2 regions of the Providencia huaxiensis genome follow, and region 2 is predicted to be linked to the other one. Evidence: predicted binding sites of a transcription regulator. Region 2 holds the regulator's gene; the other holds the start of a gene.

Region 1 (11,872 bases), 150 kb from region 2:
CGTTATTAATCATTTCAGCCGCTTGCAGAACTTTTTCCATGTCAAAAGCAGGAGCTTTATCTTTCGGTAATACTTCTGGTATTTCAGTTAGTTCAATTGTGGCAGTTTGAACATCTTTTGGAATATCAATCCAAACAGGTCCAGGGCGGCCTGACTCTGCAATACGAAAAGCATCACAAATCACTTGTGGCAATTCATTGATATTACGAACCAAATAATTATGTTTCGTCACTGGAATCGAAATGCCATAGGTATCAACCTCTTGGAAAGCATCTGTGCCAATCATTGACGAAGAAACTTGAGCCGTAATACAAACCAGCGGGATAGAATCCAGTTTTGCATCGGCAATAGCAGTCACTAAGTTTGTTGCCCCAGGCCCACTTGAAGAGATACAAACTGCGGCTTTTCCTGTGGTACGCGCAATTCCCTGAGCAATAAAACCTGCTCCTTGCTCATGGCGAGCCAGTATATGACGGATTTTCTGGCTTTGCCCTAATGCATCATAAAAAGGCAAAGCCGCTCCCCCAGGAATGCCAGAAACGATGGTAATACCGTGTTTTTCCAGTAAATGTACGATTAATTCTGCACCCGTAAAGCGGGTTTTATGTGGTGTTGTGGTGCCCGATTCGCTCATCATAATTATCCTTTGCTAGCCTGCGGACTCGAGCGAGAAGTGATAAAAAACCCCGCTCGGTTTGCGCCGGCGGGGTTTCTAAATCTACGTTGATTTGTACCCGTTACGGCGCTAAGCCCACGACCACCACCACACGCACGACCACCGCGGCACGTGGCGCGGTTAGTAGTAGGTTGGAATGATGAATAGTCATGTTCACGGGTTCTTCCTGTTTAGTCTGTCTAATTTATTGATTATTATTTTTCAGTTTCTTTTCTTAAGAAAACATAAATTTCGTAGCATGACAATCATTTTTTCTTGTTTTATTCCAAAGGAATGGTAATTGCGACATTCATCACACCCCATTCCAGTAGAGATATTATCTAGAAAAATAAAAAAATATAGAATTAATCACCATTCAAAATCCCAGCAAAAACCTTGACTTAAAGTTAACTTTAAGTTGTATCCTTTACTCCAACTCAAGGGGGTTTGCCCTTGATGGAAACATTAACTAATTGATTTTTAATTAATAAACAGAGGGATATATGCCAAAATCCGTTTGGTGGTTAACCATCACACTTGCATTATTTATCACAGGAAATGCTATTGTCCTTTCTATAGCAGTGGTTATTGGCGAAAAACTGGCTATCAACCCAACGTATGCGACAATTCCACTGGTAAGCCAATACGTTGGCTTAATCTTAGCAACTATTCCGATCGCGTTTTTAATGCAAAAGTACTCGAGAAGAGTAGGCTTTATTATTGGTAATATCGGTGGGTTAATCGGCGCAGGCTTTTCTATTCTGGGCGTGATAGAAAGCCATTTAGTTTATTTTTCCATCGGGTTATTTTTCACTGGTATTGCTATTGGTACTGCACAACAATTCCGTTTTGCTGCTATCGAAGAAGCACCAATTTCTTTGCGAGCAAAAGCTATTGGCCTTGTCATGAGCGGAGGTATCGCCGCCGCCTTAATCGGCCCAACATTAGCCATTACTACCCAAAGATTTTTTGCAGAGCACCCGTTTGCAGGGCCATTCATCACGTTAGCCGCCATCTATGTGATCGCATTTATTCTATTATTAGTTGTGCCATTAAAGAAAATAGAGAAAACACCATCGGATGAAGCGTTAGTCAAACGCAACTACAGTGCATTGTATTCACAACCTATTTTAAAATTAATCGCCATTGTTAGCGCGGTTGGATATGCCATTGTGGTTTTCACCTTTGCCTCAATACCGTTATCCATGAAACAACATGATTTCGCCTTTTCCTCTATTGCGATTGTATTTCAATTCCATGTATTAGGTATGTTTGCACCATCATTTTTCACTGGAACATTAATCCATCATTTAGGGGCAAAACGCATTATTTTCTGCGGTATCATATTGTTAATTTTATCAGCTACTATGAACCTGCTAGGTAACCATTTTTACAATTATTTGTTGGCTGGTATTTTTGTCGGTGTCGCCTGGAATTTAATTTTAATTAGCACCACTAACTTATTACCACATACCTATGAAGCTCATGAACGCGCTAAAGTGCAAGGAATGACCGACTTTCTTATCTATTTCTTCGGAGGAATAGGTAGCTTAGGGGCAGGAGTTCTTTTCTTTATATTCGGTTGGCAGACGATGAATGCCCTATCTGTAGTCATTTCCACCACCATTTTAATTAGTTTTTGGAAGCTAAAAAAATATATCCCCAAACGCCAATGAAAAGTTACATCACTGTACGGTGGTTTTATATTCAGAGAGCCTAATAGTTTTATCTATTATTAATCGATATCATGATGAATATATCTCCTTAAGATAAACTCCACTGGCTATAAACTAATTAAAAATCGGTATTTTGTCTATTTTGCCAATTAACAAACTGTATTCAACTTTGTTTACTATTTATTTATTGGCTATTGACTGAATGAGGGATAAGATTAAAAAGTAACTAATAGGAAGATATTATGTATAAAGAAATCCCTGTTCCCTGCAATGGGAAATACACAGAATTTCAATCTACAGTTGTTAATGAAATATTAGTTTGGATTGAAATGAACTTAACCAGTCGTCTATTACTTGATGATATCGCACTAAAATCAGGATATACAAAATGGCATTTACAAAGAGTATTTAGAAAAGTCGTTGGTATGCCTTTAGGTGAATATATTCGCCGAAGGAGGATCTGTGAAGCCGCTAAAGACCTATGCTCCACTGAACTTCAGGTTATTGATATTGCATTAAAATACCAATTTGACTCCCAGCAATCTTTTGCAAAGCGATTTAGAGCTTATTTAGGTACATCACCGTCAATCTACCGACTGTCCGGTGAAAGTCAAAATGACCCATTACTACTGGAACCTAAAGTAGCTTGATACGCTAATATGAAAATAAAATTTATATTTCCTTTTTTAATAACACTACCAATACAAAGCCCTATGTAAGTTAATTACTGGGGCTTTTTTATTTTCTATTCATTTAAGAAACTTTTAATTTAAAATTAATAAAGCCTTAAGGTTTTAGTTTTATATTTAGTTTACCATATTAATAAAAAATAATTTTCTGGATATATGATTTTAATTTTATTATTTATTAAACAATAAAGGCTCCACAAAGAAGCCTTTATTTTATTTATGTATTCTAATTAGTAAATAAATTAGAACGGAATATCGTCATCGAAGTCCATTGGTGGTTCATTGGTTTGTGGAGCAGGCGCTGATGAGCGTGCTGCAGGGGCTCCGCCGCCACTAAATTGCTGTGCTGCTTGTGGCTGCTGAGGTTGGCCCCAACCGCCTTGGCCGCCTTGACCTTGTGATGGTGCATCACCGCCACGGCCGCCTAACATTTGCATTGATCCACCGATATTCACAACAACTTCTGTCGAATAACGGTCTTGACCACTTTGGTCTTGCCATTTACGTGTTTGCAGAGAACCTTCGATATAGACTTGTGAACCTTTTTTCAGGTATTCACCGGCTACCTCAGCAAGTTTGCCGAAGATAACCACGCGGTGCCATTCGGTTTTTTCACGCATCTCACCGGTTTGCTTGTCACGCCAACTTTCAGAAGTTGCCAGAGTCAGGTTTGCCACAGCTCCGCCGTTAGGCATATAACGGATTTCTGGATCTTGTCCTAGGTTACCGATAAGAATTACTTTATTTACGCCTCTGCTGGCCATTTATTACTCCTGATGCATTGAATTTTAATCTCTGGATTAGCCGTGAAGTTTACCACGACCTCGCTTTTTTGCACCACGAAATTGAAACTACTGAGCGTTATTGCGAAACGCTTTCCAACTTTTGGTGAAATTCTACCGTGCCAATTTTCAGTATAGACATAAAATAATTCGCACAGCATCTATCTTTTCGATAAATTCAGATCGCTGTTTTTCTGTTTCACTATTAAAATCTTACTCTAAATAGTTCAAGCAGTGGCTAGGCGGCAAGCGAAGATATCGCAGAGAGCAGCCAACACCGCCACGGTTTGAAATATGACGAATAGGAAATACTGTATATCCATTCAGCCATAAATATGTGATAATAGTCTCTTGCGATTGTTCAATATCAAATCATCCGGGAAGTGGTAAATGGATAATATCGAAGTCCGCGGCGCACGCACGCATAATCTGAAAAACATCAATCTCATCATCCCTCGCGACAAACTCATTGTTATTACTGGGTTATCTGGTTCAGGGAAATCATCTTTAGCTTTTGATACCCTGTATGCAGAGGGTCAGCGCCGTTATGTTGAATCTTTATCTGCTTATGCTCGCCAGTTTCTTTCTTTAATGGAAAAACCGGATGTCGATCATATTGAAGGGTTATCCCCTGCGATTTCGATTGAACAAAAATCCACTTCACATAACCCACGTTCGACGGTCGGAACCATCACAGAAATTCATGACTATCTGCGGTTATTATTTGCACGTGTTGGTGAACCTCGCTGCCCTGATCACGACATACCACTTGCTGCTCAAACTGTTAGCCAGATGGTCGATAATGTTCTGGCTCAGCCTACCGATCGCCGAATGATGCTACTTGCGCCTGTCGTTAAAGAACGTAAAGGGGAGCACGTTAAGTTACTCGATAACTTAGCCAGTCAAGGTTATATCCGCGCCCGAATTGATGGAGAAGTTTGCGATCTATCCGACCCGCCAAAGCTCGAATTACAGAAAAAACATACGATTGAAGTGATTGTCGATCGTTTTAAAATTCGTGATGACATTGCTCAGCGTTTAGCTGAATCCTTTGAAACTGCATTAGATCTGTCTGGCGGTACCGCAATTGTTGCAGATATGGATGACGCCAATGCAGAAGAACTGGTTTTTTCTGCCAATTTTGCCTGTTCCGTTTGCGGCTACAGCATGGTGGAACTTGAACCTCGCCTATTTTCTTTTAACAACCCTGCAGGCGCCTGTCCGAGCTGTGATGGCTTAGGTGTTCAGCAGTTTTTTGACCCCGAAAGAGTCATTCAAAATACTGAAATCTCACTCGCGGGTGGTGCAATTCGGGGTTGGGATCGCCGTAATTTTTACTATTTCCAAATGCTGATGTCATTAGCTGAGCATTATAAATTTGATGTGGAAGCCCCTTATGACACTCTGAGCCCTGCCATTCAAAAAATTATTTTATACGGCTCAGGCAAAGAAACGATTGAGTTTAAATACCGTAATGATCGTGGTGACATCACCGTGCGCCGACACCCTTTTGAAGGCGTGCTCAATAATATGGAGCGTCGTTATAAAGAAACAGAATCAACGGCTGTCCGTGAAGAATTAGCGAAATATATCAGTAACCGTCCATGTGTTTCTTGCCATGGGACTCGCTTACGTAAAGAAGCACGATTTGTATTTGTTGAAAATACGACATTGCCTGAAATCGCAGATTACAGCATTGGCCACGCAATGGAATTTTTCCAGAACCTAAAACTCACAGGTCAGCGCGCTCAAATCGCAGAAAAAGTTTTAAAAGAAATTGGCGATCGCCTGAAATTTCTCGTCAATGTTGGGCTTAATTATCTGACACTTTCACGTTCTGCTGACACCTTGTCTGGTGGTGAAGCACAACGCATTCGTTTAGCAAGCCAAATTGGTGCTGGTTTAGTGGGAGTGATGTATGTTCTTGATGAACCTTCAATTGGCTTACACCAACGGGATAATGATCGCTTACTTGAAACATTGATCCATCTTCGTGATCTAGGAAATACCGTGATCGTCGTTGAACATGACGAAGACGCGATCCGCGCTGCAGACCATGTGATTGATATCGGACCCGGTGCAGGGGTGCATGGTGGGCAAATTGTTGCCCAAGGAACACTGGAAGATATTGTCGCAAACCCAGATTCACTCACTGGTAAATTTTTAAGCGGTGAGCGCAGAATTGACATTCCACAAAAACGCGTTCCAATTAATAAAGATAAAATGCTGACGGTGTTTGGGGCAAAGGGCAATAACCTGAAGAATGTGACATTAAAAGTCCCTGTCGGGTTATTTACCTGCATCACTGGTGTGTCTGGCTCAGGTAAATCAACACTAATAAACGATACGCTATTCCCTATTGCTCAACGCCAATTAAATGGGGCGACCACCATCACCCCTGCCCCTTATTTGGATGTAGAAGGCTTAGAGCACTTTGACAAAGTCATTGATATTGACCAGAGCCCAATAGGCCGTACACCACGTTCCAACCCTGCTACCTATACCGGTGTTTTTACACCTGTTCGTGAATTATTTGCTGGTGTGCCTGAGTCTCGAACTCGTGGTTATAACCCAGGGCGCTTTAGCTTTAACGTTAAAGGCGGCCGATGCGAAGCTTGCCAAGGTGATGGCGTCATTAAGGTTGAAATGCACTTCTTACCTGATGTGTATGTCCCTTGTGACCAATGTAAAGGCAAACGCTATAACCGCGAAACACTAGAAATTAAATATAAAGGTAAAAATATCCATGAAGTGCTGGATATGACCATCGAAGAGTCTCGTGAATTCTTTGATGCCGTACCTGCCCTTGCTCGCAAGCTACAAACTCTGATGGACGTTGGTTTATCCTATATCCGTCTCGGCCAATCAGCAACGACGCTATCCGGTGGTGAAGCACAACGTGTGAAATTAGCCAAAGAGCTATCCAAACGCGGAACAGGGCAAACTATCTATATATTGGATGAACCGACAACAGGCCTGCACTTTGCTGATATCCAGCAACTTTTGGTCGTTTTACATCAACTTCGTGACCAAGGAAACACCATTGTAGTGATTGAGCACAACCTTGATGTGATTAAAACGGCAGACTGGATTGTTGATTTAGGCCCTGAAGGAGGGAGCGGTGGCGGTGAAATTTTAATTGCCGGCACACCAGAAGAAGTGGCTGAGTGCAAAAAATCTCACACTGCAAGGTTCTTAAAAACGATTTTAGAACGCGGCTACTAAGTAGAAAGGCTATAAAAAAATAAATAAGTAAGAAGATTATCAGGGAGTATTTTGCTCCCTGATAATTATTACGATAGCTAAGAGTTATTAGCTAACCGCAGCAAATGCTTCCACAATGCGTTTAACATTATGGCGATTGACGCCTGCCATACAAACACGGCCAGTTCCAACCAAGTAAACCGCGAACTCGTCTTTCAGGCGAGCAACTTGCTCTTTAGAAAAACCAGTGTAACTGAACATACCGCGTTGCTTTAACAAGTGGTCGAAATTGTGGTTTGGTAATGCTTTTTTCAGCTCATCAACCAGTACCGTACGCATGTCTAAAATACGCAAACGCATCTCTTCCACTTCTGCTAACCATTTGGCTTTTTCTGCGCTATTGGTTAATACCGCTGCAACAATTTTTGCGCCATTCGATGGCGGGCTTGAGTATAAGCGACGAACACCCGCTTTTAACTGACCTAATACACGGTCGCGCTCATCTGGGTTTTCGCAAATAACGGATAGCCCTCCGGCACGTTCACCGTAAATACCAAAGATTTTAGAGAATGAATTGCTAACGAACACAGGCAAGCCAGCTTTAACCATCGTTCGGATAGCGTAAGCATCTTCATTAATGCCTTCTGCAAAACCTTGATAAGCAACATCTAAAAATGGGATCAGTTTACGCTCTAATGCCACCTTTGTGACTTCATCCCATTGTGCAGGAGTCAAGTCGGAGCCTGTTGGGTTATGGCAGCACGGGTGCATTAGGATGATGCTATTAGCAGGTAATTTTTTGAATGTTGCTAACATTTCATCAAATTTAACGCCTTTAGTTTTTTCATCAAAGTATGGGTAATAATGCACTTTTGTACCCGCACCTGAAAAAATAGAGGCATGGTTTTCCCAAGTTGGGTCACTACACCACACTTCGGAATCTGGATAATATTGATGTAAAAAATCTGCACCAATTTTCAATGCACCAGAACCACCAATGGTTTGCACAGTAGCAATACGCTCCTGTGCAATTAGTGGGCAATCCTCACCAAATACTAATTTTTGCAATTCAGTACGGTAATCTTTCAAACCTTCCATAGGCAAATACAGTGATGCGCTTGCTGGCAGTTTATTTAACGCTGCTTTTGCCGTACCGACTGTCGCCAGTTCAGGGGTTTTCCCTTCACCATCATAGTAAAGACCGATACTCAAATTAATTTTATTTTCACGAGTGTCTTTATTAAATTCATCCATTAACGACAGAATTGGGTCGCCCGGATAAGCATCAACATGTTCGAACACAGGACATCTCCTAATCATTATTTTACGCTAAATAAACCAAGCGATGATTTGCCCTATTTAGCGCCATTTTTACGTTGTTATCTGAAAATAACCCTTTGCTGGCTATTCGTCTACATATTCCATTGCAACTCTAGAGGTTAACTTTGTCAGCAACTCATAGTTGATAATACCCGTTTGTGTGGCAATTTCTTCAACCGGTAGTTGATTTCCCCACAAAATAACGTCATCACCCACTTTATCATTGGCATTTAACCCTAAATCCACCACGGTCATATCCATGGAAATTCGCCCAACAATAGGCACTTTTCGTCCATTAATTAACACGGGTGTACCTGAAGGTACGTTACGTGGATAACCATCACCATAGCCGATTGCAACAACACCAAGCAGAGTCTCTTTATCACTGCACCATGTTTCACCGTAACCTACACATTGCCCTGCCGCATGTTTCCTAACCGCAATTAATGTTGATTTTAGTGTCATCGCGGGAAGTAAACCGAAGTCTTGTGCACTTTTCCCCTCTTGTGGCGAAGCGCCATACATCATGATCCCTGGACGTACCCAGTCATAATGAGCTTCTGGCCAAAGTAAAATCCCCGCGGAGGCCGCAATGGATTTTTCCCCCTCTTTATCAGCAATAAACTGTTTAAAGCAGGCAATTTGTTTTTCAGTTGTCGGTAAATGGGGGGTATCCGCTTGGCAAAAATGACTAACAATGTTGATAGGAAGCTGAACTTGTTGGCAGCGTTGTAAACGTTGATAAAAGCCTTCAGCATCTTTAGGGAGGACACCTAGGCGGTGCATGCCTGTATCTAATTTCATCCAAACTTTAAGAGGATAAGGCAATTTGGTGGCCTCTAGCATTTCAAGTTGTTCAATACAGTGGATCACGGTATCAATCTGGTTTTCTGCCATCAACAACAAGTCAGACTGCTCAAAAAAACCTTCCAGTAACACAATCGGTTTTACCACACCATGTTGCCGCAGCAATAGCGCCTCGTTGAGCCTTGCCACCCCAAAGCCATCCACCAGCTCTTCTACTGCCTGACCAACCCCTACTAACCCATGACCATAAGCGTTTGCTTTGACAACTGCAATCATTTGGCTATTTGGTGCAATTTCTTTCACCCGTTGCAAGTTGTGTCGCAGAGCGCGGCGGTTTATCAATGCGGTTGCCGCTTTCATTGTTTCCTCGTTCTTTTTCTCTAAACCCGCTAAAAATTAAGCTGCCCTTTGGCAGCCCAATATGTTCTCTATTTGTTATACGCTAAAAAATATCAATTTCCATTCGATATTATTTTTATGGATCATTTAATTTTAATACGCTAGTTCTAATACTCTAAATAGTTTGCGTTGTCGCTAGGCGGCGATTGAGCTAATCCTAGGAGCATACAAAAGTATGTGACTAGGATTAGGGAATGAAGCCAACACCGCGACAGCGCGAAATATGACGATTCCAATACTCTAATCCAATACTCTAAATAGTTTGCGTTGTCGCTAGGCGGCGATTGAGCTAATCCTAGGAGCATACAAAAGTATCTGACTAGGATTAGGGAATGAAGCCAACACCGTGACAGCGCGAAATATGACGATTCCAATACTCTAATCCAATACTCTAAATAGTTTGCGTTGTCGCTAGGCGGCGATTGAGCTAATCCTAGGAGCATACACAAGTATGTGACTAGGATTAGGGAATGAAGCCAACACCGCGACAGCGCGAAATATGACGAGTATTTATGAGGAGTATTTAGTCCTCGTCGTTATAAGCCGGCCCCGCATAATTATCGAAGCGCGACCACTGCCCATTAAACGTCAACCGCACTGTACCAATTGGCCCGTTACGCTGTTTACCTAATATAATCTCAGCAACGCCTTTGAGCTCACTATTATCGTGATAAACTTCATCGCGGTAGATAAACATAATCAAGTCCGCATCTTGCTCGATAGACCCTGATTCACGTAAATCCGAGTTAACTGGGCGTTTATCAGCACGTTGCTCAAGGCTTCGGTTCAACTGAGACAGTGCCACCACCGGTACATTTAATTCTTTCGCTAACGCCTTAAGTGAACGTGAAATTTCGGCAATTTCTAACGTACGGTTGTCAGAAAGCGCAGGAACTCGCATCAATTGTAGGTAGTCAATCATGATCAAACTTAAACCACCATGTTCACGGTAAATACGCCTCGCACGTGAACGAACCTCTGTGGGAGTCAGGCCCGAAGAGTCATCGATGTACATATTGCGCTTTTCCATCAAAATACCCATCGTGCTTGAAATTCGCGCCCAATCCTCATCATCAAGTTGCCCAGTACGAATACGGGTTTGGTCAACACGGGATAATGATGCCAACATACGCATCATGATTTGGTTACCTGGCATCTCTAAACTGAAGATTAAAACCGGTTTTTCTTCCGTCATCGCCGCGTTTTCGCACAAGTTCATTGCAAAAGTGGTTTTCCCCATCGATGGACGAGCGGCCACAATAATTAAATCAGAACCTTGTAAACCTGCAGTTTTTTTATCGAGGTCTTGGTAACCTGTTGAAACCCCAGTAACACCGTCGTGAGGCTGCTGGTAAAGTTGCTCAATTTTTTCAACAGTTTCCGACAAAATGGCTTCAATGCCTTTCGGCCCTTCATCTTTATTCGCTCTTGATTCGGCAATTTGGAAAACTTTAGTTTCGGCTAAATCGAGGAGGTCTTCACTGCTTCGCCCTTGTGGGTCATAACCTGCATCCGCAATTTCATTAGCAACAGAAATCATATCGCGAACTATCGCACGTTCGCGGACGATGTCTGCATAAGCATTAATATTCGCCGCACTTGGCGTATTTTTAGATAGCTCAGCCAAATAAGCAAAACCACCGACGCTATCTAATTCACCCTGTTGTTCTAGTGATTCCGATAGAGTAATAAGGTCAATAGGTTTGCCTTGCTCAAGCAAAAATTGCATTTGCGAGAAAATAGTGCGGTGGGGTCGGCTAAAGAAATCAGCATGAGTCACACGTTCAGAAACGGTATCCCAACGCTCGTTATCTAACATTAACCCCCCTAAAACAGACTGCTCCGCTTCGAGAGAATGAGGTGGAAGTTTTAACCCTTCCATTTGGTGGTCTCGTGGGGCATCCGCTTTGAAATTTGATGAGGGTTTTTTAGCCATACATTAATATCCAAGTCTATAATTAACGATCTGCGCTTAGTATACGCCAATCTTATTTTTTTGTGGTTTTCTTTGCATCTTTACGCAAAGTCATCACAAGATAAAATACATCACTGAAAGCACAAACCTATAATTCTTCTGATTGAAACATGGCGTTATGATAAAACGATTGTTATTGTAATTAAAATGAATGGTTCTTATTGGAGATTGTCATGGCAAAACGTATTGAGTTCGCGCAACATGGCGGCGCTGACGTCCTTAACTTGGTAGATTACTCCCCAGCAAATCCAGCAGATAACGAAATTCAAATTGAAAACCGTGCTATCGGGATTAACTTTATTGACACCTATGTCCGCAGTGGTTTATACCCTGTCGCTAATCTGCCTTGTGGTCTTGGTACAGAA
Region 2 (11,872 bases):
ATATGAATTACCCGTCAAAGTTTGGTTATTTTCGGTTCTGCCCATTTCAGCACGAGAGATACTTAAGTTCCCTGACAATACGCCAAATGGTGCTAAATCACGCCCTAAACCAATCGCAATGTTTTGATATTCTGATGAACCAAGCATACCACCATAAACGGTTGTATTATTAGTTACCCCCCATGATAAGGAGCCCAAACTAAATGCAGGACCTTGAGTATCATGTTCATTTTTAGTCGGTTTACCAACGACAAACTGGTAAATCAGCTGACCCGGTCGAGTCAATGTCCCTAAACGAGATGTTTCCACTTTATAGTTAGTCACACTACCATCTTGTTCTTGAATAGAAACATCTAACGTACCGCCACCAAAAGAGTTCACATCCTGAATACGAAATGGCCCAGGACTAACTTCTTTTTGATAAATAATACGGCCATCTTGCTTCACAATGACGGTCGCATTGGTTTTGGCAACCCCCGCAATTTCAGGTGCATAACCTTGTAAACGCGGTGGTAACATAGATTCATTGGTTTCTAAACTAGCACCAATATAACGAATACTGTCAAATAGCGTTGAAGACAGATATTGTTCACCAAACGTTAACCTTGAATTTAAAGAACGTATGGCGCGATACGCATATAACTGATTCCATGACCATGATTGGCCGCCTTTATTTAATTGGCCTTTTTGCGTTTGCCAATCACCTCTAAAACGCCAAGCACCAATATTTGTCCCCATTGTCCCTGTCGCTGTAATACCTGAATCCGTTCCTTTGTCACCCGTTTCTTTTTTAACAACCCGACCCGTCGCATTATAGTCGATAAATGCACCTAGAATGCCATCATCCCAACGTGACGGAGGATCCCAATTTGGGTCTTCATATTCCATATAAGCTTGTGGGATACTGATTTCGACAATATTTTTTGCAAGATCACCTTGAGTCCGCATTTCTGGTACAGAGCGAATATCTAAACATTTTCCATCAAGTAACCAAGTTACTTTATTACTCCATTCTGGCTTTAATCCTAGTTGCCCATATAACTCAGGTGTAATGCAAGCTAATGATATTTTTTCATCATAATTAGGCGTAAAGAATATAATGGACTGCTCCATGGAAATTTTGACTTTATTTACAGCAATAGCTAAAGAGTAATTTCCAGGTGGAATATAATTAGCATGAGAAAACTTACTAAAATCGACATTTTCAGTGCTGTCTGCCTCTAAAAAATCAGTATTGAAATCAACTGCCTCCTCAGAAAATGCAATCATCGGCGTTAATATTAAAAGCATTAATTTTGTAATTAAATTGAGTTTCATGCTTTTCATTCAACTATGCCGCCTATCAGACTAAAAATGAAAAAGAAGGTAGAAACATATGGCGTCATGAATACGCCACATGTTTTTACTTAACTAAGCTTGAACTTATTGGTAAATAATTTTGAAGTTAGCAACAGTGTTAAAGCTACCTGTTGTTGCTTTCGCATCCGCTGCTTCGTTACCTTTAACGTATGCAGAGAAGTGCAGTGTAGTTTGTTTTCCATCACCAGCATTTAATGCGTATCCATCACCTGTACCTGGGAATGCTTTACCAAATTCAACAACTTTGTCAGCACCATTAGTGATTACAATACCGGCATTTTTAACTTTTCCACCTAAGCCAAGTAAGTCACCGGCAAAACCTTGGAAACCATTAATAGTTTGGCCAGTAAAGGTGATTTTTGCGTTTTTATACGTTTCTGTTGAACAGTTTTTCAATACGATATCGAAATCTCTGTTATCTGAACGATATTGGTTAGATGTCAGTTCATGTAATGCAATTTCACCAAACTCAACTAATTGTTTTAAGTTGTTTGCATCAATTGAACATGGAACATCGTTAATGAAACCAGTGAAGCGGACTTCACCTTGTGAACTTTCAACTGTTGGTGGCGTTACTGGATCTTCAGCCACTGCAACACCAGAAATTCCAACACCTAAACCTAAAGCCAGAGTTAACGCTAATTTATTCAGTTTCATAAACATTTCCTTTAAATGAGTAGGAAGTAGCTGCCTCTTTTCTGATTTTTATTGATAAGGAATCAGTTTTATTTTTTTGATTACTTAACAGTGAAATTCTTCAGTCATCCAACATCATTAATTTCATTCAGATTAGAGGTGAATATATAAATAAGATCCCTTTCATCTATAATTTTTAAAATACCTAAATTTTTAATTCTTTATTTTCTATTCAATATTAATTATTCCCATGAGGGGTAATTCGCTAAAATTGACATAGAAATAGAAAATGACTTTTTACACATGCCTTCCGATACTTTCTGATGTCAATTCTACATAACCGATATTTATTGTCAAAACAGACACATAATTAGAGTTAACAAAGAATAAACAACTAGTAAATTCAAAAGCAACAAAATATAAAATCAAAACGCTATCAAAATATACATTTCAAATTTATTACTTAGAAAAACTTATATAAAACCCTCATTTTTCACTTACAAATATCTCAAAATATGTCAAATTACAGATAGATTTATATCGGAATTTAAATCTATACTTATCGACAAAGATAGATATTAAAACCAAACAATAACAGAAAAACCGCAATTAAAATCCAAACAAGACAGAAAAGAAGCGACAAAAAGAATATTGAAAAGTGAGGTTAAGATAAGTCTTAATTGAAATTGCATCAAATTGAAACGGAATATTTCAATTAATTGTTCGCAATGCGTTGCGCTTTTATCATGCATTTGTTTAATATTTGTTTCTATTTTTCCTGTTTAATTTTAAATATCATTTTTTATATTTTTTATTACCCTCATTTACTTTCTTTATTAATCAAAAAAATACTTAGCAAGGTTAAAATTTTTTGATGGTAATGCTTTCATTTCTTGATTCTCTATAGTTCAAGAAACTGTGATAAACTTGTGAACAGTAAACATTTGCATTTTTCAACGGGTGGGTCAGTAAAATGGAAAAGATGAGTGAAAAAAAAGTTCTTGCGATGGCTGAACATATTTGCCAGTCAAGAGGCGTCAGGTTGACACCACAAAGAGAAACGGTATTGCGCTTGATAGCACAACAACATGGTGCAATCAGCGCTTATGATTTACTCGACTTACTACGTGAAATTGAACCTCAAGCTAAACCCCCTACGGTTTATCGTGGCCTTGAGTTTTTAATGGAGCAAGGTTTTATCCATAAAATTGAATCAACAAACAGCTATGTCGTCTGCCATCATTTTGATAACCCAAGCCATATCTCTGTTATGTTGATTTGCGACCATTGCGGAAGCGTAACGGAAAGTGACTGTACAACAATAGAAGCTGCCATTATTAATTTAGCCGACGAACACCAATTCCGCTTAAGACATACCGTGGTGGAAAACCATGGCTTATGCAGAAGTTGTGACGAAGTGAATAGCTGCCAAGATCATGAACATTGTCATCATAACCACGAACAACCTATAGCATCAAAAAAGAAATAAATTACTGTATTGCTAAATAGTTTGATGAATACAAAAGAGAGAAGAGAGAAGAGAGAAGAGAAAAAATATAAGGAAGGAAACAAAACAGGCAGACCTCAAAATAAAGCAATGAAATCTGCCTGCAATAGTCATTCCCGGGTGTAACCTACCATGACAGCTGGCTACTAGCGGAAATTAATACCAATCACTGTTACGGATAACCCCAACAGCTAAACCTTCAATAGTGAAGTTTTGCTGACGTAAATCAACAACAATAGGTTCGAATTCTGGGTTTTCTGCTATTAATTCAACGCGGTTACCCTGTTGCTTAAAACGTTTAACCGTAACTTCATCTTCGATACGAGCGACAACAACTTGCCCGTTATGTACATTTTGCGTTTTATGCACAGCTAATAGATCGCCATCCATAATGCCAATATCTTTCATGGACATCCCGTTCACACGCAATAAAAAATCTGCATGTGGTTTAAACAGCTCCGGGTCAACTTGATAGTGGCTCTCAATATGTTCCTGCGCTAATAATGGTTCGCCAGCGGCAACACGCCCAATCAGAGGTAACCCCTGATCTTCGGTTTCTTCTTCAAGAAGCAGACGAATACCTCGGGATGCGCCTGAAACGATTTCAATAACCCCTTTACGTGCTAAGGCCTTTAAATGTTCTTCTGCCGCATTAGGCGAACGAAAACCAAGGCTTGCTGCTATCTCAGCACGTGTAGGTGGCATACCTGTCTGCGAAATGTGATCTCGCACCAGATCGTAAACCTGCTGTTGTCGAGCCGTCAGTGCTTTCATTCCGTTCCCCTGTTTGTTTATACAGTCAAGCTGTGAGTATATACAGGTAAATGAAGATTTGAAACAGTTAAATCGCGCAATTTAAGCATTTGTTATCGATTTACTCTCTTTTTGCCCGATTAAGTAACCAAACACCTTAACCAGAAAAATAACGCTGCCATAATACCAGCGCCCAAATGAACAGCGCTAAACCGATACTCACAAATACTGCAGCAGAACCAATATCTTTAGCTCTTCCTGAAAGTTCATGATACTCACTACCAATACGATCAACTACAGCCTCTACCGCGCTATTCAATAATTCGACTATTGCCACCAGCACAACTGAGCTCACTAACAAAATCCTATCTATATAGCTGATATCTAAATAAAATGCGATAAAAATTGCGATGATTGCTGCAACTGATTCCTGCCTAAATGCTGCCTCATTAACCCAAGCAGCTTTCAAACCTTTAAGGGAATATCCTGCCGCTTTAATCACTCGCGTGAACCCCTTAACTTGACTCGCCATATTTATTCCTTAAAAAATACAAACAATAATCGATTTTTACGGTCAAAGTGAATTGTCAGTAACAGATCTAACCAGGTATTTCTGGTATGATTGCACAGCATTGTTAACAAGAGGCTATAATCATTTATGTCACTATGGCGTAAAATATATTACAACACGTTGAATTTGCCACTTAAATTATTGGTAAAAAGTAAACTAATTCCTTCGGATCCCGTCACTGAGTTGCAGCTTGATGTCAACAGGCCAACTCTGTACGTATTACCTTATCATTCGAAGTCTGACCTCCTGACGCTACGGCATCAATGCTTAGCTATCGGTCTGCCAGACCCGCTAGTCGACAATGATATCAATGGAACGAAGCTTCCGGCTTACGTTTTTATCGATGATGGCCCACGTGTTTTTCGCTATTATTCACCGAATCCACGTAAGGATTCAGTAAAAACATTCCATGCTTATTTAGATTTGCACAAAAACAATCCAAATCTAGATATTCAAATGCTACCTGCATCCGTGATGTTTGGGCGTTCACCTGGGCGTGAAGGCCATACTCCAGCACCGCCACTGAAGCTGTTAAACGGTATCCAAAAGTTCTTTGCAGTTTTATGGTTAGGGCGTGACAGCTTTGTGCGTTTATCACCGATTGTCTCAATTGGGAAAATGGCACAAGACCACGGTACAGACACTATTATTGCCAACAAACTCGCTCGTGTCGCGCGTATTCACTATTCGCGCCAACGCTTAGCAGCAGTTGGGCCAAAACTTCCTGCACGTTATGAACTGTTTAATAAGCTATTGACGTCAAAAGCGATTGAAAAAGCCGTTGAAGACGAAGCGCGCAGTAAAAAAATCCCACTCAAAAAAGCCCAGCAAAATGCCGTTGGGATGATGGAAGAAATTGCGGCCAATTTCTCTTATGAAGCCGTACGTTTAACCGATAGAGTTCTTAGTTGGACTTGGAACCGCCTTTATCAAGGTATCAATGTTCAGCACGCTGAACGGGTTCGCCAACTCGCACAAGACGGCCATGAAATCGTTTATGTCCCCTCTCACCGCAGCCATATGGACTACTTACTGCTCTCATATGTGCTATACCATCAAGGGCTAGTGCCGCCTCATATCGCAGCGGGGATCAATCTTAATTTCTGGCCAGCAGGGCCAATTTTCCGTCGCTTAGGGGCCTTTTTTATTCGCCGAACGTTCAAAGGCAATAAACTGTATTCGACCGTTTTCCGCGAATATTTAAGTGAACTGTTTGCACGTGGTTACTCCATCGAATACTTTGTGGAAGGTGGGCGCTCACGTACCGGTCGTTTATTACAACCGAAGACAGGTACTCTCTCAATGACATTGCAAGCGATGTTGCGCGGTGACTCACGCCCTATCACTATTGTTCCTATCTATATTGGGTATGAACATGTCATGGAAGTAGGAACTTACGCCAAAGAACTTCGTGGTGCAGAAAAAGAGAAAGAAGGCTTTTTCTCCATGGTTCGCGGGTTACGTAAATTGCGCAACTTAGGTCAAGGGTATGTTAACTTCGGTCAACCTATTTCTTTACCTCATTACCTCAATCAGCGTGTACCTGATTGGCGCGACTCTATCGATCCTATCGAACCACAAAGGCCGACCTGGTTAAACCCAACGGTCAGTTCGTTAGCTGATAACATTATGGTTAATATTAATAATGCAGCCGCAGCCAATGCGATTAACCTCTGTGCGACCGCATTGCTGGCATCTCGTCAACGCTCGCTCACTCGTGAGCAACTGATTGAACAAGTCGAATGTTACCTGCAATTATTACGCAACGTGCCATACACCGCAGATGCAACAACCCCAAATAAAACAGCAGAGCAATTGTTAGAACATGCTTTGCAAATGGATAAATTCGAAGTCGAAAAAGACAGCATGGGGGATATTATTATCCTTCCTCGTGAAAATGCCGTCTTAATGACCTATTACCGCAACAATATCCATCATTTATTGGTATTACCATCTCTAATAACTAGCATTGTGTTACACCATGAGCGCATTAGTCGCCAAGATATTCACTATCAAGTCGGTCAAATTTATCCGTTCTTAAAAGCAGAACTGTTTATGCGTTATAACAGTGATGAGCTACATGAAGCGGTAGATACGCTGATCGATGAACTGAATAACCAAAAACTAATTTGCTTAAGAGAAGACGATATTGTGGTGTTAAATCCTCGCCGTATTCGTCCATTACAGCTTTTAGCCGCTGGTGTACGTGAAACCTTGCAACGTTATGCAATCACATTATCATTACTCAACGCGAGCCCTGAAATCAGCCGTAATACGTTGGAAAAAGAAAGCCGTATCCTTGCGCAACGTCTTTCTGTCTTGCATGGTATTAACGCACCTGAATTCTTTGATAAAGCGGTATTCTCGACATTAGTCGATACCCTCAGAGAAGAAGGCTACATTGATAATAATGAAAATGATATTTTTGTTACCAATGCACAAAAACTGTATGCCGTTCTGGCCCGCTTGATGTCACCGGAAATCCGTTTGACCATTGAAAGTGTTAGCCAAGATGATGAGTTTTCTGAAGAAAAGCCAAGTGAAAGCGCGCAGTCTCAGGAACAAGAGAAAAGCTAATCGCGTTTTCTCAGCTCAATAAAACAAAAAAGGTCATGTTAGAAATAACATGACCTTTTACTTTGGCTCAATAAAGGCAATTTAAAAATAACTGACAAGAATACCAATGAACAAAATTAAGCCAACAAAGTTATTATTCATAAAAGCTTTAAAGCAAGGCGCACGTTCACGATTAGCCATTAATTGCTGCTGATAGATAAATAGACCCGCTACGAGCACCAATGAAATATAATAAAGAGTACCTAAACCCGCCAGTGAGCCTATCACCAATAAGAAGCCAACCATCAGGAATTGCAGTAACCCAATAATTAATTTGTCATACTGCCCGAATAAAATAGCGGTTGATTTCACACCAATTTTTAAATCATCATCACGGTCTACCATCGCATACTGAGTATCGTAGATCACAGACCAAATAATATTAACTAAAAACAGTAACCAACAAACAACAGGTAAAGTTTCGCCAACAGCAGAGAAAGACATTGGGATTGACCAACCAAAAGCCGCGCCTAATACCACTTGAGGTAAGTTACTGACCCTCTTAACAAAGGGATAAACCCATGCCAAGGCCAAACCGGCAACTGACAACCAAATAGTCATTGAATTGAGTGTTAAAACCAGCAGGAAAGAAAGGCCAACAAGGCTTGCAAACAATATTTTTGCTTCTTTTTCTGTCACGTCACCACTCGGGAGAGGGCGGTGTTTAGTCCGCTCTACGTGGCCATCAAAATGGCGGTCAGCAAAGTCATTAATGACACAGCCAGCGGCACGCATAAAAAATACGCCAGCAGTAAAGACAATTAAAAGATGTAAACTTGGCGTACCTTGAGCCGCAATCCATAATGCCCAATACGTCGGCCACAGTAGCAACAGTGAACCAATGGGTCTATCAATACGCATTAAACGGCTGTATGCATGCCATTTACTTAGCGTCATACTTCCCTCCACTTTGTCGTGCTCCTTTTCGAATTCCATCATACTTCAAATTGGGTATATTTTAATACCACCAAACTCTACAACTTACTGATTTATATTTGTTGGCATAGTGTCATTGCAGAGACCTGAAAATTCAAAATACTTAGGATAGTTAACGATATGCAGGTGATTCAGGTAAAAATATTTCTGTTAATAATAAGGGTTTATCCGATAACCTTAACCGAGAACAACGCACCCAACGATTTGCGCAAGAACCAATATGGATATAATCTCGAGTTAAACTATCGCGGCTAAATAAATAACGTCCTAATGGCATTCTCCCAATATCCACCAATTGCTGGTCATCATCGGTCAGTGTCTCTTCAGGGATTACAGTTCGGCCCAGTAACCAAGGGATACCATCACCATACATGACAACTTCTCTGACCCAATAGCGCTGGCTTTTAGGTAAAGACTGCACTTCATCTGCACTCAGCTTATCTTGCGATACATAGCACTCTAAATAAGGTATCACGGTCACTTGCTGGCTATGCTGCTCAAAACGCTTTGTCATTGAGCCAAGCTCTAATAGCCAATCTAATATATTAGCAGGCACTATTTTATCGTTTTTATCGTTCTCCGCCAGCCAATGAATCGGCTGAGAAGTAAAAAGCGTTTCATCCATTACTTAAAATTCCACCATGAATAACATGGTTATGATTTACTGTATTTCTTACGCAATAGGATATCACGTTGTTTTACGACAAGGTTAAAGTTAGCTAAAAATTTATATAAAAAGTCACATTTTCAACACAAAATGTAAAAATATAGTGAAAAATATTTTAATTACTAGCGAGTTATCGATAATAATAAAATTTATTAATATCATAATAAATTTTATTTAATTGCTTGAAAAACGAACAATTTAACAATAGTCAGTTGAACAATATAAGGCAGGAGCTCCCTACCTTATATTGAAGTATTTAAATAATACGTTGTTAACTTATCGCCAAGCTTTATAGCTGTTAATCAGACCATTGGTCGAACTATCATGGCTACTCACCGTATCACTATTTTCTAATTCAGGCAGAATACGGCTTGCGAGCTGTTTGCCTAATTCCACACCCCATTGGTCGAAAGTGAAAATGTTTAAAATCGCCCCTTGGGTGAAAATTTTGTGCTCATACATCGCAATCAATGCACCTAACGAATAAGGTGTGATTGATTTCAATAAGATGGAGTTAGTTGGGCGGTTACCTTCAAACACCTTATAAGGCGCAACATATTCCATATCTGCGACATTCTTCCCTTGCGCAGCAAACTCGGCATCAACCACTTCACGAGTTTTACCAAATGCTAATGCTTCCGTTTGCGCAAAGAAATTAGATAATAATTTTTCGTGATGATCCCCTAACGGGTTATGGGTTACCGCAGGTGCGATAAAATCACATGGGATCATCTTCGTTCCTTGGTGGATCAACTGATAAAACGCATGTTGACCGTTGGTTCCCGGCTCCCCCCAAATAATCGGGCCTGTTTGATAAGTAACAGGTTTTCCATCACGATCAATATATTTACCGTTCGATTCCATATTGCCTTGTTGGAAGTAAGCGGCAAAACGATGCATGTATTGGTCGTATGGCAGAATCGCTTCAGTTTCCGCTTCAAAAAAATTGTTGTACCAAATGCCAATCAAACCTAACAACACAGGGATGTTCTTTTCTAGCGGCGTTTGGGTAAAATGTTTATCCATCGCATGGGCACCGTTCAATAATTGAACGAAATTATCAAAGCCGACCGATAAAATAATGGATAAACCAATCGCTGACCATAATGAATAACGGCCACCAACCCAATCCCAAAATTCAAACATATTGTTGGTATCAATACCAAACTTCGCGACTTCTTCGCCATTTGTGGAAAGTGCCACAAAATGCTTAGCCACTTGGCTTTCATCTTTTGCCGCAGCCAAGAACCAATCGCGAGCAGAATGCGCATTAGTCATGGTTTCTTGGGTTGTAAAGGTTTTTGACGCAATTAAAAACAGGGTTGTTTCTGGGTTCAGCTTTTTCAGTGTTTCCGCAATTTGCGTACCATCCACGTTCGATACAAAGTGCATGTTTAGATGGTTCTTGTATGGACGCAGTGCTTCTGTCACCATGAATGGACCAAGGTCTGAACCACCAATACCGATGTTCACCACATCCGTAATCGCTTTACCGGTATAACCTTTCCAATCACCACTAATAATGCGCTGGCTAAATTGCTGCATTTTATCCAATACCGCGTTCACTTCTGGCATGACATCTTTGCCATCAACATAAATAGGCGTGTTATCACGGTTACGCAAAGCGGTATGTAGTACTGCACGGTCTTCAGTACGGTTAATTTTCTCACCTTGGAACATACTGTTAATAGCGCTTTCTAGCTCTGTTTCTTTTGCTAAAGCCAATAAATGTTCCAATGTTTCTTGAGTAATTCTATTTTTGGAGAAATCCACTAAGATTTGACCATCGAACGTCGCCGAAAAATGAGTAAAGCGGTCTTTATCCTGTGCAAACAAATCACGCATATGGACATTTTTCATTTGCGCAAAATGTTGCTCTAGCGCCCGCCATGCAGCCGTTTGGCTTGGATTAATACTTCTCATGGATAACACTCTCCAAATAATTTTAAATAGAAATAGATTGTACCCCGTCACGAAAACGAGACTTATCGGTTTTCTGCGTTATATTGATATTCCCCAATTCTGCCGCACTTTTCCAGACTTAATTGCCCCTTTTATTGAAATACGCACTTTCTAGACCAATGAGCATACAAAAGTATGTGATTCAGCTAGCTGAACGCTAATCAACACCCATACAGCTTGAAGTATGGCGAGTATATACCCTAAATAATTCAAGTTGCATGTAGGCGACAAGCGAAGATAGACCGATGAGCATACAAAAGTATGTGATTCGGTTATCTGAGCGCAGTCAACACCCATGCAGCTTGAAGTATGACGAGTATGACGGGTACATTGAGAAAAGCGATAATAAATTACCTATCATTAGAATTACTGATTTCCTTCGATTCCTGATTGACGCCATCCTATTTACCCGATAAATCTATATAAAGATTAGGTTTAACCAAAGGGATTGACACCATGAATATCGCAGCGTCTTCAGCAGACAACCATCAGTATGTTATCGCCAAATTTGGCGGTACCAGCGTTGCTAACTTTGAAGCAATGAATAACAGCGCCAATATCGTACTTTCCAACCCAAATGTACGAGTTGTGGTACTTTCAGCTTCTGCTGGCATTACCAATTTATTAATCGAGCTGGCCGAAGGCTGCGATGCAGATAAACGCAATGAACTACTGAAAAAAGTGAAGGATATTCAATACTCAATTATTGATAACCTACAAACTGCTGATGTTATTCGTGAAGAAATCAATCGCTTACTCGATAATATTGCTCATTTAGCTGATTCGGCTGCTTTAGCCACTTCTGACGCATTAACCGATGAAATGGTGAGTCACGGCGAATTAATGTCAACCTTGCTATTTGTTG

What was found. The regulator LexA, encoded in region 2, represses DNA repair genes until DNA is damaged. The targets are predictions, from matches to a motif close to TNCTGTATGTACATACAGNA.
Region 1: uvrA (excinuclease ABC subunit UvrA) is a predicted target of LexA. The motif match lies at 4,112-4,131, and genes of this name have one in related genera.

The regions. Positions count from the first base shown of each region.
Region 1 covers NZ_CP031123.2:4,442,604-4,454,475, reverse strand. Annotated here, with positions in the region: gene ilvB (acetolactate synthase large subunit) at 1-634, opposite strand, end outside; gene ivbL (ilvB operon leader peptide IvbL) at 738-827, opposite strand; gene CYG50_RS22170 (MFS transporter) at 1,159-2,331, shown strand; gene CYG50_RS22165 (helix-turn-helix domain-containing protein) at 2,574-2,981, shown strand; gene CYG50_RS22160 (single-stranded DNA-binding protein) at 3,263-3,784, opposite strand; gene uvrA (excinuclease ABC subunit UvrA) at 4,193-7,027, shown strand; gene CYG50_RS22150 (amino acid aminotransferase) at 7,115-8,308, opposite strand; gene alr (alanine racemase) at 8,411-9,493, opposite strand; gene dnaB (replicative DNA helicase) at 10,056-11,468, opposite strand; gene CYG50_RS22135 (quinone oxidoreductase) at 11,681-11,872, shown strand, end outside.
Region 2 covers NZ_CP031123.2:4,293,133-4,305,004, reverse strand. Annotated here, with positions in the region: gene CYG50_RS21615 (fimbria/pilus outer membrane usher protein) at 1-1,326, opposite strand, end outside; gene CYG50_RS21610 (fimbrial protein) at 1,423-2,016, opposite strand; gene zur (zinc uptake transcriptional repressor Zur) at 2,969-3,484, shown strand; gene lexA (transcriptional repressor LexA) at 3,659-4,276, opposite strand; gene CYG50_RS21595 (diacylglycerol kinase) at 4,413-4,787, opposite strand; gene plsB (glycerol-3-phosphate 1-O-acyltransferase PlsB) at 4,914-7,403, shown strand; gene ubiA (4-hydroxybenzoate octaprenyltransferase) at 7,485-8,339, opposite strand; gene ubiC (chorismate lyase) at 8,491-9,003, opposite strand; gene pgi (glucose-6-phosphate isomerase) at 9,322-10,968, opposite strand; gene lysC (lysine-sensitive aspartokinase 3) at 11,464-11,872, shown strand, end outside.